Regions from separate parts of the Paenibacillus sp. CMAA1364 genome, predicted to be linked through region 1. Evidence: riboswitches for the same ligand, from Rfam matches in the RefSeq annotation. Region 1 holds a riboswitch; each other region holds the start of a gene.
What was found. A riboswitch is a leader RNA that binds a small molecule or an ion and turns the genes downstream of it on or off. The one in region 1 is predicted to bind cobalamin.

Region 1 (5,647 bases):
GTGAATATGCCGATCGTGTTCTCATCAGCTACATTATCTGTGGATGGATCGTTTCAGTATGTTTCTGATAGTCTGGGGTTAGAACAGTATTTGTCGTTCTCAGTAAATTCACCATATGATTATCCGAATCAGATGCAAGCTTTTGCACCTAAGCAGGGCTTCCAAGGGACCTTTCATGACAAGATGGAGATTGCAGCTGAATTGTTGGAACGTACGAATGGAAGGGCGCTCATACTGTTTCGAACACAGGAGGAACTACAGCAGTTCAAAGAACTCATTATACTGGATAAACGTTGTGCGGACATGCCATTTTACTATGAAGGAGATCAGGAGATCAGTTATTTAATCTCTGCTTTTCAGAGTAACGAAGCAAGCGTGTTATGTGCAGTTAGTCTGTGGGAAGGACTGGATGTTCCGGGGCCAGCCTTGTCGAATGTGATCATATGGTCGCTTCCATTCCCTCCTAGTGATCCCGTGTTCATGGCGAAACGTAACGCATCATCTGCCCCTTTTGACGAGGTCGATCTGCCGCATATGTTGTTGCGTCTAAGACAAGGTATGGGAAGGTTGATAAGGTCGCGAGGAGATCGGGGAATAGTATCTATTCTATGCAATGATTTACAAGAGGTATCTTCTGTGCGAGAACATGTTCAGTCTATTATGCCAGAAGGCGTTGAACTGCAAGAGGTGTTATAGTACGAACATAAATCTCATATTTAAAAAGGCCTTCATCCACCGATTCTGATGGATGAGGGCCTCTTTCTTTGCTGTTACAATCACAAATCGAATATTACATCTGAGCGGAAAAGAATACAAATGCGATAATCAGAATAGTGATAATAAAACCATAGAGTGCCGTACCAATAATACCGCATACCAGTCCAGCTATGGATAGGCCCCGTCCTTGCTCTTGCTTATATTTAAGTTCTTTAAATGAGAGGCTTGCAAAGATAATGGCGACGATGCCTATAAGAAATCCAAGATACGGAATAACGATGGCTAATATTCCTAGCACAAGTGCGGTGATGGATTTACCATTTGTCTTGGGTGGGATCATATGTGGTGGGTAATTATGATAAGGTCCTTGCAAATCATCGGTCAAGTCGTTCATGAAACATATCCTCCTTGTATTGCATTCATTAAGGTCTAATTATATCGGAGAGTTCCTATTATTACCACTGTAACCTAATCAGGGTTGTCCCACAGTTGCGCGTCTTTTAATCATGGAGACTAGGGATAGCGCGCTGTAACTCAGTCGTCTTTCGGAACATGAAATAATATAGTCCAGCTGCTGTAACGTATAGAGCACCTGTAATGCTGAAGGTGATGGCGTAGCCCCAGTAGTAATCATATCTTGTAATCAAAAAGGATTGAACAGGACCCATGAACGCCCAGCCCAACATAAAGGCAGTCTGTGTGACGGAGTTAGCAAGCCCACGCTTTGAATCCGATACCCGATCGATTAAGACGGTAGAATGAATGGGATTAGCGGCATTCATCAGAGCTTGTCTAAATAAGAAAGTGATCGCTGCAATGGATAGTATATTCGTGAATCCCGTGATTAAAAGGAATGGCAAAGACAGCAATTGGAAACAGACTACAGCTCTGACAGAGCCGATCTTTGCAGCTAAAGATGGACCGATAAGAATGGAAATTATTGTTACAATCTGTCCTAGTGAGATCAATACCCCCACGGTACTTAGGGATACAGAGAAGCGGTTGGTGAAGTACAGATTCAAGTAAGGAATAACAAGTCCTGAGCCAATACCGATGATGAGTTGAACAACTGCGAACTGACCAATGGAAATATAGTCTTGTCGTGAGCTAGTTCCAGTCGAATTCTGTTCGGTAGGTAGAGGCTTAAATTCCTTAGGAGTAGTGACACTTTTGGAAGGTTCAACAATAAACAGTAACGGGATAAAGGCAATAAAGGTCGTTATACCCCCAGCGGTTAGAACCACTTGTAGACTGGAAATATGGCTAATTCCAAAGGATTGCAGGACATCCGCGATCATGCCACCACCCATGCTCCCAAGTATCTGTGAAGCTAGAACAAGGGAAGAGTAATAACTGAATACGCGTAAGCGTTGGTGCACTGGAATACTTTCAGCTAGAAATGGAATAGCGAGCACTTGAAATATGGAGACGAACAACCCGGACACGATAGCAAAACTTAGCAAGCTTAGTTCAGAATCAAATAGCGATCTACCGATAAAAGCCAATCCACTGAACATCGCACCCCAAATGAGTAATCGCTTGCGACTTGTTCGGTCCCCTAGCAGACCTACGGGTATGAACATGATGGCAGTAGCTAACGATTGAACACTGATAATCTTTCCATTCATAGCATCACTATAGCCAAGCCCTTGTATAAATAGATTATATAGGACGGAGAAAATACCGCCCCCAATCTGGAATAATATATTGGCTAGGAAGAATAGCTTAATGTTTAGGGATAATTCATTCCACCCCTTGACGACTTGGTGCAAATACCTCATGATGTATTTATTTCCTCCCAATGATTAAGAATTAACCTACTTATTCTAACAGTTTTTCGTGCAGTTGTCGGTTTGAATATTAATCCAAGTATGGTTATGCGATTATAACAAATAGATGTTGCATAATTATGCAATCTAATGTAAGGTATATACATGCATTAAAAACAACCACATATTATGAATCTGGGTGCTCTTGTTTATACGACTTGAGCTTAATAGGGAAGTCCGGTGTAATTCCGGTGCGGTCCCGCCACTGTAACAGAGGAGTCGCTGCGAATGAGCCACTGATCTTAGGATCGGGAAGGTGAGCAGAGTGACGATGATTCTGAAGTCAGGAGACCTGCCTGTTTCATTTCACAGCGTACCTACGGAAGATAGGGAAGTGTTAAAGGACTGCCACCCAGATTGGTTTATTCTAGGGCATCTTTATCCTTCTAATTAGGATGTAGATGTTCTTTTTGATATACAGATTTATATTAGAAATAATGGGGAGAAGTGATCTGCACATGGTAAAAGTAAAAAGTAGTAATCTAGGTTATCCACGTATTGGGGCAAACAGAGAGTGGAAGAAGGCACTGGAGGCCTATTGGGCAGGAAAGCTTGATGATACGCAATTGTTGAGTCAATTGGAGACGATTCGTCTAGATCATTTGAAGCTACAGCAAGATAAAGGAATTAATCTGATTCCTGTAAATGACTTTTCTTATTACGATCATATACTAGATGCAACGGCGATGTTTGGCCTTGTACCAGAGCGTTTTCAATATGAAGGTGGTGTTGTTCCGTTCTCTACATACTATGCTATGGCTAGAGGAGATAAGGAAGCGGCAGCTTGTGAGATGACGAAATGGTTCAATACGAATTATCATTACATTGTGCCAGAATTAAATGGTGCACAGCCAGTACTAACAGAGAACAAACCGCTCAAAGCCTATCAAGAAGCGAAACAGAAGTTGGGTATTGAAGGGAAGCCCGTATTCGTTGGATTGTACACGTATCTGAAGCTATCCAAAGGTTACGAAGAGCATCAACTGGATGATCTGATTGAGCAGTTCTTACCAATCTATAAACAAATTGTACAGGAACTTGCACAAGAAGGTGTGCAATGGGTACAGATCGATGAGCCCATACTGGTGACTTCTATTACGCAAGAAGATATCGTACGAATCCAGCGTATCTATACAGCATTGCATGAAGCAGCACCACAATTGAATATTATGTTGCAGACCTATTTCGAAGCGGTAAGTTACTATGAAGAGATTGTGTCCCTTCCTGTGCAAGGGATTGGTCTAGATTTTGTTCACGGTCTAGAACAGAATGTGCAGTCGATTCAGAAGTTCGGATTCCCAGAAGGCAAGACATTGGGTGCGGGTCTGATTGACGGACGCAACATTTGGCGTTCTAATCTATCATCTCCGACGGAAGTGCTTGAGAAGCTCTCAGCATTCATCCCTTACGAGCGCATTGTCGTGCAACCGTCATGTAGCTTACTTCATGTACCGGTGACGACGAAACCAGAGACTAATCTAGATCCTGTGTTAAAAAATGCTCTAGCTTATGCGGATGAGAAGTTAGACGAGATCATTCTTCTAGCTCAGCTAGCTTCGGGTGCTCAGGCGTCTGTTGAAGCGAAGCTACAAGAAGGTCAACAAGCAGTTGAAGCATTAAATGCTTCGGCTTCGAGAAACCGCGTTCATGTTCGCGAAGCTGCTTCCCATATAGATGCACAACCATCTACTAGAAAGAGTGCATTTGATCAACGTCATATTAGTCAACAAGAAAAGTGGCAACTACCGTTCTTGCCGACAACAACGATTGGAAGCTTCCCGCAATCTGCAGAGATTAGAAAAGCGCGTCAGCAATTCCGCAAAGGAGAATGGAGTGCTGAGCAGTATGAGAAGTTCATCCAAGATCAGATTCAAATCTGGGTTAAGCTGCAAGAGGAGATCGGGATAGACGTATTAGTACACGGTGAATTCGAGAGAACGGATATGGTTGAATTCTTCGGAGAGAAATTAAATGGGTTCGCATTTACTTTGAACGGTTGGGTGCAATCCTACGGATCACGTTGTGTGAAACCACCAGTTATCTTTGGAGATGTGGAATTTATTGCTCCAATGACGGTCAAAGAAAGTGTGTACGCACAGTCATTAACTGATAAGCCGATGAAAGGAATGTTAACGGGTCCATTGACGATATTGAACTGGTCATTTGTACGCGATGATCTACCTCGAAATGAAGTGGCTTTCCAGATTGCGTTGGCACTACGTGAAGAAGTAGAAGCGTTAGAAAAGGCTGGAATTGAAATGATTCAAGTTGATGAGCCTGCACTTCGTGAAGGACTACCATTGAAGAAAGAAAAATGGGATAAGTATCTCGAGGATTCCATTCTTGCATTCCGTATATCTACCTCTACGGTAAAAGATACGACGCAAATTCATACACATATGTGTTATTGCGAATTCCATGAGATGATTGATGCGATTAGAGCATTGGATGCTGACGTCATCTCCATCGAAACTTCACGTAGTCATGGGGAACTTATCCATACCTTTGAAGAATCTACGTATGAACTAGGCATTGGATTGGGCGTATATGATATTCATAGCCCGAGAGTCCCTCCTGTTGAAGAAATGGTAACGATGATCGATCGTGCGTTACAAGTATTGGATCCAACATTGTTCTGGATTAATCCAGACTGTGGGTTGAAGACTCGTGGCGTAGAAGAGACGGTAGAATCACTGAAGCATATGGTGCAAGCGACTGTAATTGCAAGAGAAGCAAGAAGTGTAACGAAGTAAATCGAATAAATTATAACAATGGACTTCTCTGTTCGATGGAGGAGTCCATTGTTTTTATATAAATCTACATACAGGTTATGGGATAGAAAATATAATGGGGAGGACGAGTTAATGATATTCGTTTTCTTAATCCCTGAATGTTATACTGAAAATTAAGCCAACCATCAGGGGAAGGAAGATTAGAAATGGATCAGCAATTACAGATAGAACAGCTTAAACAATTCAGGTATGATATTACCTTATTCATGCTTACTTACAAATTTGCACTAGAAGAGATAGAGACGAAGGTTAATATATTGAAGGAAGAATTTGAGACCTTACATGATTATAGTCCTATTGAACATACTA
Region 2 (5,647 bases), on a different contig from region 1:
TAGACCATACCATGTGCACTATTCGGATTAGCCCGATTGACGGTATCACGGTAGAACATATATGGCGTACCTGTCTCTAGTTGCGACTTCATTACACGCTTCATGATATCGATGGCAGGAACCGTAATACGGGATAACGATGGATGATCAATGGCTTCCGCATATTTATCACTGAATGAGCCTTGACCTAGCGTTTCGTCGTAGAAATCCTCAAGTCCGAGTGGACGCCCATTGCTATCTGTCCAACCCATGACTTTCTTCACTTCATGAGGACAGAATAGGTTCCACATTTCGCGGTTCTCTACAGCCTTCATGAATAGGTCAGGAATACAGATACCATGGAACACATCATGTGCTCTCATACGCTCATCACCATTATTTAACTTGAGATCGAGGAATGCGAGAATATCCTTATGGAACACGTCAATATATACGGCAATAGCACCCTTGCGTGTTCCCAATTGGTCTACGCTAACAGCTGTGTTATTCAGTTGACGAATCCAAGGTATGACACCTGAACTTGTGTTCTTATGTCCTCGAATATCTGAACCGCGTGCTCTTACTTTACCGAGATAGACCCCAATACCACCGCCCATTTTACTAAGTCGAGCTGTATCCGTATTGGAATCGAAGATACCTTCTAATGAATCATCAACGGTGTCGATGAAGCAACTGGAGAGCTGTCCAGCCACTTTTTTACCGGCATTAGACATCGTAGGTGTTGCAGCCGTCATATATAGATTACTCATAGCCCAATACGATTCCATCACAAGCTCCATACGTCGTTCAGCAGGTTCTTTGTGCATAAGGAACATGGCGATAATCATATAACGTTCCTGTGGAAGTTCCATAATATGACCATCGAAGTCTGTCGTAAGGTAACGCTCTGTTAACGTTAAGAGACCAATGTAATCGAATAAAAGATCACGTTTATAATCAATGAGCTCACCGAGCTCTTGAATCTGTTCTTTGGTATAGTATTCAAGTAGTTCTTCTCTGTATATTCCTTTGTGCACTAAATCTGTAATTAGCGGATAAAACGCACCATAAGGCTCATCGGCGTAAGATTTATAACGGCGGTGATGTGCAGCCTTTTTATATAAACTAGTCAGCAGAGAGCGAGCAGCGGCAAATTTCCAATTCGGTTCTTCTTTCGTAACAAGCTCTAGGGCAGACATGGTAAATGCATTGCTAATTTCTTCTCCTGTAACTTCATCACGACGGAGCTTAGAAGTCACACCGCGGATCAATTGGTCTTTGTTAAGAGTCTCTAGACCTTGAAGAAGGCGATCTGTATAAATGGAGATACGTGATTCATCAAAAGCGAGCTGGCGATTATTTGGTTTTACTACGAAATGTGGCATGAATGTCTTCCTTTCAACATGGATATTTCAATTTGTGATAATTAAATTTCCAACAGTACAGCATCGTGATGTCTTAAACTTGCATGAATATCTATAATACGCTGATTTGTACTCCCACGGAAGGGGATAGTAATATTTTTTAAAGATTCTACAAAAGGACCATCAATAACAACGTGACATTTCTGCAACAATCGGTACTCCGCAGAGTCGACAGATGCTACCAGATCTTCATATACATAGCCTGTATAGATCCATATGGAGAAGTTAGGAAGAACAGCATGAACTTGATCAAGAAAAGCTGCTGCTTCATCTGCTGAGAAGAAAGGATCTCCTCCAGCTAAAGTTAAGCCATCAAGCAATGGGTTATTAGCCATTTCAGTAATGATCTCTTGTTGACGTTCTTGCGTAAACGGTTCACCATAGTTGAAATTCCATGTGGCTGGGTTGAAACAACCGGGACAGCGGTGGCGACAACCACTAAGAAAGATAACAGCCCGTAGGCCATTACCTTCATTAATGGATTCTGGGTAGTAGCCACAAATGTTCATCGATGTTTGACCCGATCTCCTACTTCTGCCTGCTTGGCAGCATTAAAGCGTGTCTGGTAATCACCCGTTAGATAACCTGTAACACGACGTAGACGATACATCGGAACGTCTGCTTCGTTGGTTCCACAGTGAGGGCAGATTTCGCCGATAATACCTTCGTAATTGCAAGTTCCACACCGGTCAATAGGATGGTTAATGCTGAAATAGCTAATATTTTGCGATAAGGCATATTGAACTATTTTTAGAAAAGCGCTTTGGTTCGTACGTACATTCCCATCCAATTCAATATAAGAGATAGCTCCAGCATTACATAATTCATGGAAAGGAGCCTCTAATGATATTTTGCGAGCGGCGGGAAGATCATAATACACCGGCACATGGAAGGAGTTGGTATAGTATTCACGGTCCGTTACACCTGGAATAGAGCCGAATACTTCTCGATCCTTCTTGGTGAATTTACCAGAAAGGCCTTCCGCAGGCGTTGCCATTAAAGTGATGTTAAGATCATGCTCTTCACTCTTCATATCACAGTAGCGACGCATAGCGGAGATGAGCTCTAATGCTTTGGTATGAACATCCTCACTCTCAGCGTGATGTTTACCATACATGGCTTTCATACATTCACCAAGACCAATAAATCCTATGGACAAGCTACCATGCTTCAAGCAATCTTCTACGGTATCGTCAGGACCTAATGCTTCGCCACCTTCCCAGACACCTTCACGCATCATGAAGTCGGAAGCTTTGGCAGGTTGGCGAGCTTGAATCTTGTATCTGTGCAAGAGGCCATCAAGTGCAATATCTAAGAAATGATACAGATCTTGTTGGAAACCAAGCTCATTAGGAAAGGCATTGCCACTCACAACACCATGCTTAATACCTAATTTGACAAGATTAATCGTATTGAAGGATAAGTTACCTTTACCTGATAAATGGTTGCGACCATGTCGATCAGCAAGAACACGTGTGCGACAACCCATTGTAGCGAATTCAGTATTTGGATCTGTTGGATCGTAATACTGAAGGTTGCTAGGTGCGTCGAGATTGGCGAAATTGGGATAGAGTCTTTTTGTTGAGCATTCTATCGCTTTTAAGAAAAGATCATAGTTAGCATCCCCAGGGGATTGATTAATTCCCTGTTTACATTTGAAGATTTGAATGGGGAATATAGGTGTCTCACCATTTCCTAATCCATTCATCGTTGCCATGAGTAAGCTATCGATAACCATCTGCCCCTCTGGGGTCGTGCATGTCCCATAATTAATGCTGGTAAAGGGAATCTGACCGCCCGCGCGGCTAGACATGGTATTTAGATTATGGATTAAGCTCTCAGCAGCTTGAAGGCACTCTGCCTTAGTCTCTTGCGTCGCAAAAGAATAGGAACGTGGATGTGATTCGGATAACGTTAGGTTACCTAATTGCATATGTTGTGCTTCGACTACCGTATTCTCATTGAAGTAGTGTAACCCCTTTTGGAAATACTTCACAAATGACTTGGCCACATATGGCGCTAAATCATAGTCTAGTTTATTTCCGGAAACGCCGCCATATTGAGAATTCTGCTGACATTGAAATATAATGGCTACTTGCGCCATAGCCGTAGAAATCGACTGTGGTGTTCGGACGCTTCCATTGCCTGTACTAAATCCTCGTGCTAACAGTTTGTCAAAAGGAATGAAGATACAATTCGTGCTGCCCACCGCATATTGATCCAGATCATGAACGTATAGATCATTCTCATCAACAGCATTCATCAGTGTCTTAGGGATTATGTAATATCTTGCGTACCATTTCGCATATTCACTACCGAACTTACCTATTTTACCGGAGAAGCTTTCTCCATTTAGATTGGCATTCTCACGCAGCATTTCTACATTTAGACTTTCTGTAATATCATGTCCCATAGCTGATACTTCTTGAAGCATTTGTTCTTCTAATGTAATAGTTCTTCTAGATTCCATTAATACCATAATTCATTTCCACCTTTCCTATTTCCGCGTAGGATTTGTTGCGTATGTTGAACAGGTAGGTATCTGACTTCCCAAGTAAATCAATCTGTACTTCATCTGATTCTTGGGTTACAGTGGCGGGACCGTGATGGATTCACACCATACTTCCCTATTAAGACCCGACAATGGTTGTTATGTTGGATCACCTGTTTTGCACTATATTTAGTGGTGCTATATAAATCTAACTCAATATGTTGTGTTTGTAAACATGAATTAATGAAATCCATTCTTGAAAGCGGTGTGAAAACTTTGCCATCCCTTCTACGACTTACATTAGCGAACATAAATGAAAATTCTATGGTATATTTTATGAAAAGGGTATGAAATGGTTACAATAGATCAAGAAATGATAGAGGAGGAAGTCCATTTGGCAATTGCAGAGGTAACGGTTATTCCAATAGGAACACAAACGACGAGTCTTAGTGCTTATGTTGCGGACATGCAGCGGGTTCTGAAAGATCAGGAAGGCATAACGTATCAACTCACTTCCATGAGTACCATTATTGAAGGACCTCTTGAATTAGTGTGGCGTGCTATTGCTGCATTACATGAATCACCATTTCTATCGGGAGCACAACGAGTCTCTACATCTGTGAAGTTGGATGACCGTCGAGACAAGGCTTCTTCTAGTGCACAAAAGTTGAATTCAGTGTTGGATAAATTGAAATAAGTCACAAGAAGAACATTCTATATTTCGTTATTGTACTGTCCCCCGACTAAAGTCCAGTATTTGACTAGTCTGTAGATTGATTCTATTGATTATCTAATGAAGTATAATGATGGAATAATATAACACTGAATTGGGGGTTCGTAGATATGCGTAGAATACAGAAATCAGTCATAGCGGTTGTGGCACTATCGGTCCTATTACTTGTTGGATGCAACGATGATATGGGGAATAAAGTCTCTGATTGGTCTAAGGAGTTAACGAAAGACGGCATACATAAAGAAATCTCACGCACAGAAGGGGTAGGTTCCGCAACGGAATTGATTCTGAAAAATGAGGTTGGTAGCATTGAAGTAACAGCGACTACAGGTGACCAGATGAAAGTGATCGCAACGCTCTTATTTCCGAATAAGCCTTCACACGAATCCAAATATGATGAGATTATTAGTCAGACAGAGATCTCGGTAATTACACAAGGGGACCAAATAAAAGTTAGTGCACACCCCAAAGGTAAGGAGAAAATGGAAATGTGGAAATGGGTGAAAGAGGAATACGGCCTCATCAAATTTACGATTAATTACAAGGTTGAATTACCTGAAACCGTAGATCATTTTAATATCGGAAGTAACGTAGGTGAAATCAAGCTTCATAATCTAACGGGAACCTATGATATTCATAATGATGTAGGCACGATTGATATTGATGGAGCACATATTGTTGGGAAATCCACAATCACATCTAATGTTGGCAGTGTTGTTGTGGGAATTCAGCAAATGGATAGCAAGAGCACCCTGAGCGCAAAGACGGACGTTGGAAGTATTAAGGCAATCCTAGCTGAGCAACTAAAATGTACAATCGAAGCGAAAAGCGATGTTGGTCAAGTGGTTGGAGCACCCAAAGGAAAAAGTGAGCGGAATGGGGGCGGGCCATTATTATCACTGACGTCGAGTGTGGGGGCTGTCACGGTGGAGAATCCTTAATTCGTCTAGATTGACTACAAGCCCACTCGTGAAGATAGGTATACAATTATATAGGGTGGCCACTTTACTGTGGCACCCT
Region 3 (5,647 bases), on a different contig from region 1:
ACCCATCTCCCCGGTCACAAAAAGTTGCACGCCACGCTCAACAGCATCTTTAACTACTTCAACACCCACCAAGATGGACGCTATCGCTTCCTCATATGTCATAGCTGGCCCTTGTGCCATGTTCGCTGTACCATAGCGGATTTTATGTGATAACAAGTTAGGATGCGACAATTCACTATTCACACCAATATCTACACAGACCACTTCTGCAGCTGCTTGTCTTGCAAGGACGTTAACCGCTGCCCCACCTGCAAGGAAATTATGAATCATTTGAGGCGTAACTTCTTGCGGGAATGCACTCACACCCTCTTCACACACACCATGGTCTCCCGCCATGATAATAACTTCTCTCTTCTGAAAAGTAGGCTTAACAACGCCTGTTATCCCTGCTAGTTGTATTGCTACAGAAGCTAACTTCCCTAGACTACCCGGTGGTACCGTAAGGTTATTGATATGTAATTTAGCCTCATTCATCGCAACTTGATCAAGTTCTTTAATTTCACCGATCTGCTTCATCATACTTATACTCATTGGTAATCTCCTCCTAATTTATAGCGATCTATTATTTATTTAGTAGCGTGATAGAAGTATCTGTGGCAAACCACTAACTGGATGCTTCACAACCACTGGATCCACTCCGTATACACTTCGGATATTATCCTCTGTAATCATTTCTTCGGGTGTTCCCATTCCAACAACTTCTCCCGCTTGTAACACTACGATCTTATCGCAGAATTGTGCAGCTAAATTCAAATCATGTAGCACGGAGACAACCGTAATTCCTGTATCTTTACGCCAAGTGGCAACCATTTCCATGAATTGTAGCTGATAGTAAATATCCAAATACGTGGTTGGTTCATCCAGCAATAGAATGCATGGCTCTTGTGCCATCACTTTACCTAATGCGACACGCTGTCTTTGTCCACCACTAAGTTCATCCACAAGACGATCACTAAGATCAATCAACTGTAATCTGTCCATAATACGATCTATCATTGTTGTGGCATTCTTACTTTTGTCTCGTCCAAGCCAATTCTGAAAAGGGAACCTCCCCATTTCAACAACATCTCTAACAGGATATCTTATTGCAGGAAGTCCATCTTGCTGAAGTACAGCAATCATCTGAGATAGCTCTCGTCGATTATAGTCTGAGACATGACGACCCTGAATCATTAGCTCACCACTGCTAATCTTGTCTACACCAGATATTAATTCTAGAAGTGTCGATTTACCACTTCCGTTAGGACCGATAATTCCCCACCATTCACCTTCTCGTATAGACAAGCTTACATCTTGAAGTGCCAATAGATTACCATAACTTTTAGATACTTTTGTCACTTCAATCATATCATACCTCCGTTTCTTTGCTTCTTATTTCGATACAATAGATAAGCAAAGAATGGGGCACCGATAAACGCTGTAACGACTCCAAGAGGAATCTCGGTCGGGGCGAAGATGGAACGAGCAACGGTATCAGACCACATCGTGAAGATAGCGCCTCCTAATGCTGATAGTGGAACAATAAATCGGTAATCAGGTCCAGCAATCAATCGAATGATATGTGGAATAACGAGTCCGACAAATCCAATAACACCAGATACGGATACAGCAGCTGCAGTTAGTAATGTAGATACAATCAAAGTTCTTATTTTTAGTCTTTCAACATGAAGCCCCATATGCGCGGCCTGACGTTCACCAAGTGCCATTAAATTTAGAGATCTTGCACTACTCCAAATAACGACAAATCCAATCATGACATATGGCAACAACATGAGCGTATATGACCATCCTCGAAAGCTGAGCCCACCCATGGTCCAGAACATGATCTCATTAATCGTCTGCTTAGACATTACCGTTAGAAAGGATACAATGGCACCTAGAAAGGTTTGCATCACAATCCCAGATAAGATCAAACTATTCGTTGGAATTTTACCTCCTTCTCGAGCTAGGGATAATACAGCCCAGAGTGTCACTATTCCAGTAAAGAAGGCAACCAATGGAAGCGTCCATGCGCCAATGAATGAATACTGCATCCCAAAGAAAATAATAATAGCTGCTCCAACCGAAGATCCTGCAGATACGCCCAGTGTATAAGGGTCTGCTAAAGGATTACGCAATACACCCTGAAATCCAGAACCAGCCACCGCAAGAGCAGCACCAACTAGCATGCCTAGTATAATTCGTGGCAATCGCACCTTAAGCAAAATTTGTTCATATGCAGGACTCCATGTAGGAATAATAGCATCGCCTACCCAAGGTAAGCGATGCAATAAGATTCCTATAATATCTTTAACGGGGAGCTTCACTGCCCCTATTCCCAGGCAGAGGATGAAGCTCACGACAAGCAAGATGATCCCGAGTCCTCCATACCCTACCGCTTTTTTATTCATGGCTTGACAAGTTCAGGATAGATGGCTTGAGCTACGATCTTAAGTCCTTCTGTCACACGCGGTCCTGGACGAGCAATCAGGTTATCATCCAGTGCATGGATGGCATCATTCTTAATGGCTGTAATCTGATCCCAACCACTACGAGCTTTAATTATCTCATCTAACGTTTTTTGGGTCTTTTCATCAATCACATTCTTAGAGTACAGAATAACATCAGGATTATCATTAATGATTTTCTCTTCACTGATTTCATTCCATCCAACCGTATCTGCAGCAATGTTAACTCCACCAGCTAGGTGAATAAGCTCGTTCATAAATTCACCACTACCCACTGTCCAACCAAGTGAAAATTCGATATACACTTTCTTTTTCTGCTCAGCAGTAAGTGATTTAACCGCTTCTATCACTTCATCACGATCTTGTTTCATTGTGTCTGTCACTTTCTTCGCTTCTGCTTGACGATCTGTAATCAGACCATACATTTCAATATTTGCAATCACATCATCTACTGATTTAGGATCCGTCTTAAAAATCGGAATACCAAGACCACGTAGCTTCTCAGTAGCTTCCACACTCATGGATATACCTGTGAGCACAAGATCTGGTTGCGCTGCAATAATCGCTTCTTCATTGGGATTGTATAAACCACCCATTTTAGGCTTCGTTGTCACAGCTTCTGGATAATCGTCATAATCAGATACGCCAACAACTTGATCGTCTAACCCTATGGCAAACAACGCTTCAGTCTCTGCAGGCGAAATGGATACAATCTGCTTCGGAGCTTCTGTAAATGTAAAAGATTCACCTGTCGCATCCGCTACAGTTAGTGGATATTGTGTTTTCAATTCATCTGCTTGTTCTGCCTGTGGTGTGACTTGTTCTGTTGTTGCTGGTGCTTGCTCTGTTACTTGCTTAGGTTCATTGTTACCTCCACATGCAGTAAGTGCCAATACGAGTGCAAGCGTTAATACGCCACCGATCCAATTCTTCCAAATATGTTTCATTATTCTTTCTCTCCCCTTTTTCGTATTCTATCATGTGAGAGATGCTGTTCCTTCTACCCAAATGAAATCCCTTGTTGACAATCTCTACATATAGAAAAACCCTGATCCTCTATTGCTAGAAAGAATCAGGGATTACGTCTGGACAGACATCATATGTTATTAAACATATGATCCGTATGTTATGTGCTCATATACAATCACAGGCACTTACACAATCAAACGTAACCCTTTCCTCGAAGGATTATCATACGACTTATAAGGCAGGTCTCCTGACTCACAGGCTTACAACATTCTCACCTTCCCATCCTGCTTATAACAGAACAGTGGCATTAAAGAATATTCCTGATTCACAGTGGCGGGACCGTGCCGGATTCTCACCGGCTTCCCTATTAACTATATCTAGGAGCACACATTGTTGCTTCTAAATAGCTAGACCTCATAAGTTTATACTATTCATTTATAGACAGAATTCGCTTCTCCACTCCAAATTATAGTCTAAAGCAGGATACCTTACAAACCAATTCTTAGCAAAGACTTCAGATGTGTCATTATAGACGTCCTATCCACTCTCCATCCATCAAACTAAGCTTCAATGAGAGCGCATCTCCAGGGTCAACGTTAACATCCCAGAATTCCAAGCCAGGAATCATCATCGTTGTAAGTTGTCTAATGACACCCCCATGCGTGACGATCAGAATGGAAGGTATGCAACTTTCATCATTCCATCTATTCATATCACATACAAGATAATCCAAGAAATCAGTTAATCTCTGATTAAAGTGTTCCCAGTCTTCTCCCCGTGGAGGAGTTACTTCTTGCGGATTATCCAACCATTCCCGATATACAACAGAATGCTGTAATTCATCATATGTCTGGCCTTCCCATTCTCCGAAGTCCATCTCCCGTAAACGTTCATCAAAGATTACCCCATCTGGTGAAGTTGGATAAATCCATTCTAATGTTTCCCGACATCTTTTCAGATCACTACAGAACACTTTATGAAACGATCGCCCAGTTAACTTGTCCTTCAATGGGATAAGATCTGTCCTTGATGATGGAAGAAGTCCGATATCCGTATGTCCTAAATACCGTCTATCTTGGTTCCACTGTGTTCTGCCATGCCGAATACATACCAATTCTATCTCCATAATGTTATACCTAACCCCCACACCACAATGGAACATAACACTAGAAATAATAATGAGGACATGATCATCAACCATCCCGTAGACTGAATATCGTCCTTCGATAATGGTCGTGATAACACCCCCATATATGCGCGAAATGATACGACACCATGGTATGTATTCTCACCACCAAGCCGAATACCTAAAGCACCAGCTACGGCTGATTCAGGATATCCACTATTCGGACTTGGATGCAGTCTCGCATCATGTATGATCGTACGATACGATCCTTTATAATCCAGACGCAGGAGCCAACTACTAACGACTAATAACATGCCCGTTATACGAGCTGGAATGAAATTAGCAACATCATCTAATCGTGCCGATGCCCATCCCAAGTTGATATATTTATCATTCTTATAACCGACCATTGAATCTAATGTGTTAATCGCCCGATAAGCGATCGCTAACGGGGCACCACCAATAAAGGCATAGAATAAGGGTGAGACAATAGCATCAACAATATTCTCCGCCATCGTTTCAACGGTGCCACGGACAACTTCAGATTCATCCAGATGATCTGTATCACGCCCTACAATCATCCCCAGTGCTTGTCTTGCAGCAGGTAGATCACCACGTTTGAGATGATCATATACCTCCATGCCTGCATCTTTTAATCCTTTAGTAGCGATAGTCGTAGCTATCAATACCACTTCCAGGACCACTGAAAGCCATGGATGAATCATATATAACGTTCTCAACAACACCCATGTGATCAGCAGAGAGCCTCCCACTACAATGACTGGCAGCAGAATTCCCGCTTTTTGCATAAGGCCAGGATGTGACACATGTCTACGAATCAACTTCTCAATTTGTTTAATGCCTTTCCCCATACCTATTACGGGATGTGGTATAGAACGTGGATCTCCGATGATTAGATCCAATACATAAGCGGCCCATAGCATAAATATGGCCCAACCCATCATGGTAACTTCACCCCACCCGCACGTAGACTCTCTTGCACAGTACCATACACTACTCGACCAATCGCAGATCCTAGATCGGTCGCAGTCCCACAATATCGATGTTCAATTGGATATGTGGTGGATTGACTAACACCTAACAC

Region 2: another riboswitch for cobalamin. It lies ahead of ACH8E3_RS11490 (anaerobic ribonucleoside triphosphate reductase); the one in region 1 lies ahead of metE (5-methyltetrahydropteroyltriglutamate--homocysteine S-methyltransferase).
Region 3: another riboswitch for cobalamin. It lies ahead of ACH8E3_RS09720 (ABC transporter substrate-binding protein); the one in region 1 lies ahead of metE (5-methyltetrahydropteroyltriglutamate--homocysteine S-methyltransferase).

What each region holds. Positions count from the first base shown of each region.
Region 1 covers NZ_JBITNB010000012.1:66,330-71,976, forward strand. Annotated here, with positions in the region: gene ACH8E3_RS09640 (ATP-dependent DNA helicase) at 1-696, shown strand, start outside; gene ACH8E3_RS09645 (DUF4190 domain-containing protein) at 791-1,111, opposite strand; gene ACH8E3_RS09650 (MFS transporter) at 1,218-2,498, opposite strand; cobalamin riboswitch at 2,666-2,860, shown strand; gene metE (5-methyltetrahydropteroyltriglutamate--homocysteine S-methyltransferase) at 3,005-5,299, shown strand; gene ACH8E3_RS09660 (GTP pyrophosphokinase) at 5,485-5,647, shown strand, end outside.
Region 2 covers NZ_JBITNB010000018.1:44,404-50,050, forward strand. Annotated here, with positions in the region: gene ACH8E3_RS11480 (ribonucleoside-diphosphate reductase subunit alpha) at 1-1,364, opposite strand, end outside; gene nrdG (anaerobic ribonucleoside-triphosphate reductase activating protein) at 1,406-1,912, opposite strand; gene ACH8E3_RS11490 (anaerobic ribonucleoside triphosphate reductase) at 1,909-3,882, opposite strand; cobalamin riboswitch at 3,920-4,086, opposite strand; gene ACH8E3_RS11495 (MTH1187 family thiamine-binding protein) at 4,289-4,591, shown strand; gene ACH8E3_RS11500 (hypothetical protein) at 4,738-5,568, shown strand.
Region 3 covers NZ_JBITNB010000013.1:5,912-11,558, forward strand. Annotated here, with positions in the region: gene cobT (nicotinate-nucleotide--dimethylbenzimidazole phosphoribosyltransferase) at 1-531, opposite strand, end outside; gene ACH8E3_RS09710 (ABC transporter ATP-binding protein) at 571-1,347, opposite strand; gene ACH8E3_RS09715 (FecCD family ABC transporter permease) at 1,344-2,390, opposite strand; gene ACH8E3_RS09720 (ABC transporter substrate-binding protein) at 2,387-3,394, opposite strand; cobalamin riboswitch at 3,637-3,846, opposite strand; gene ACH8E3_RS09725 (histidine phosphatase family protein) at 3,943-4,542, opposite strand; gene cbiB (adenosylcobinamide-phosphate synthase CbiB) at 4,533-5,507, opposite strand; gene ACH8E3_RS09735 (adenosylcobinamide amidohydrolase) at 5,504-5,647, opposite strand, start outside.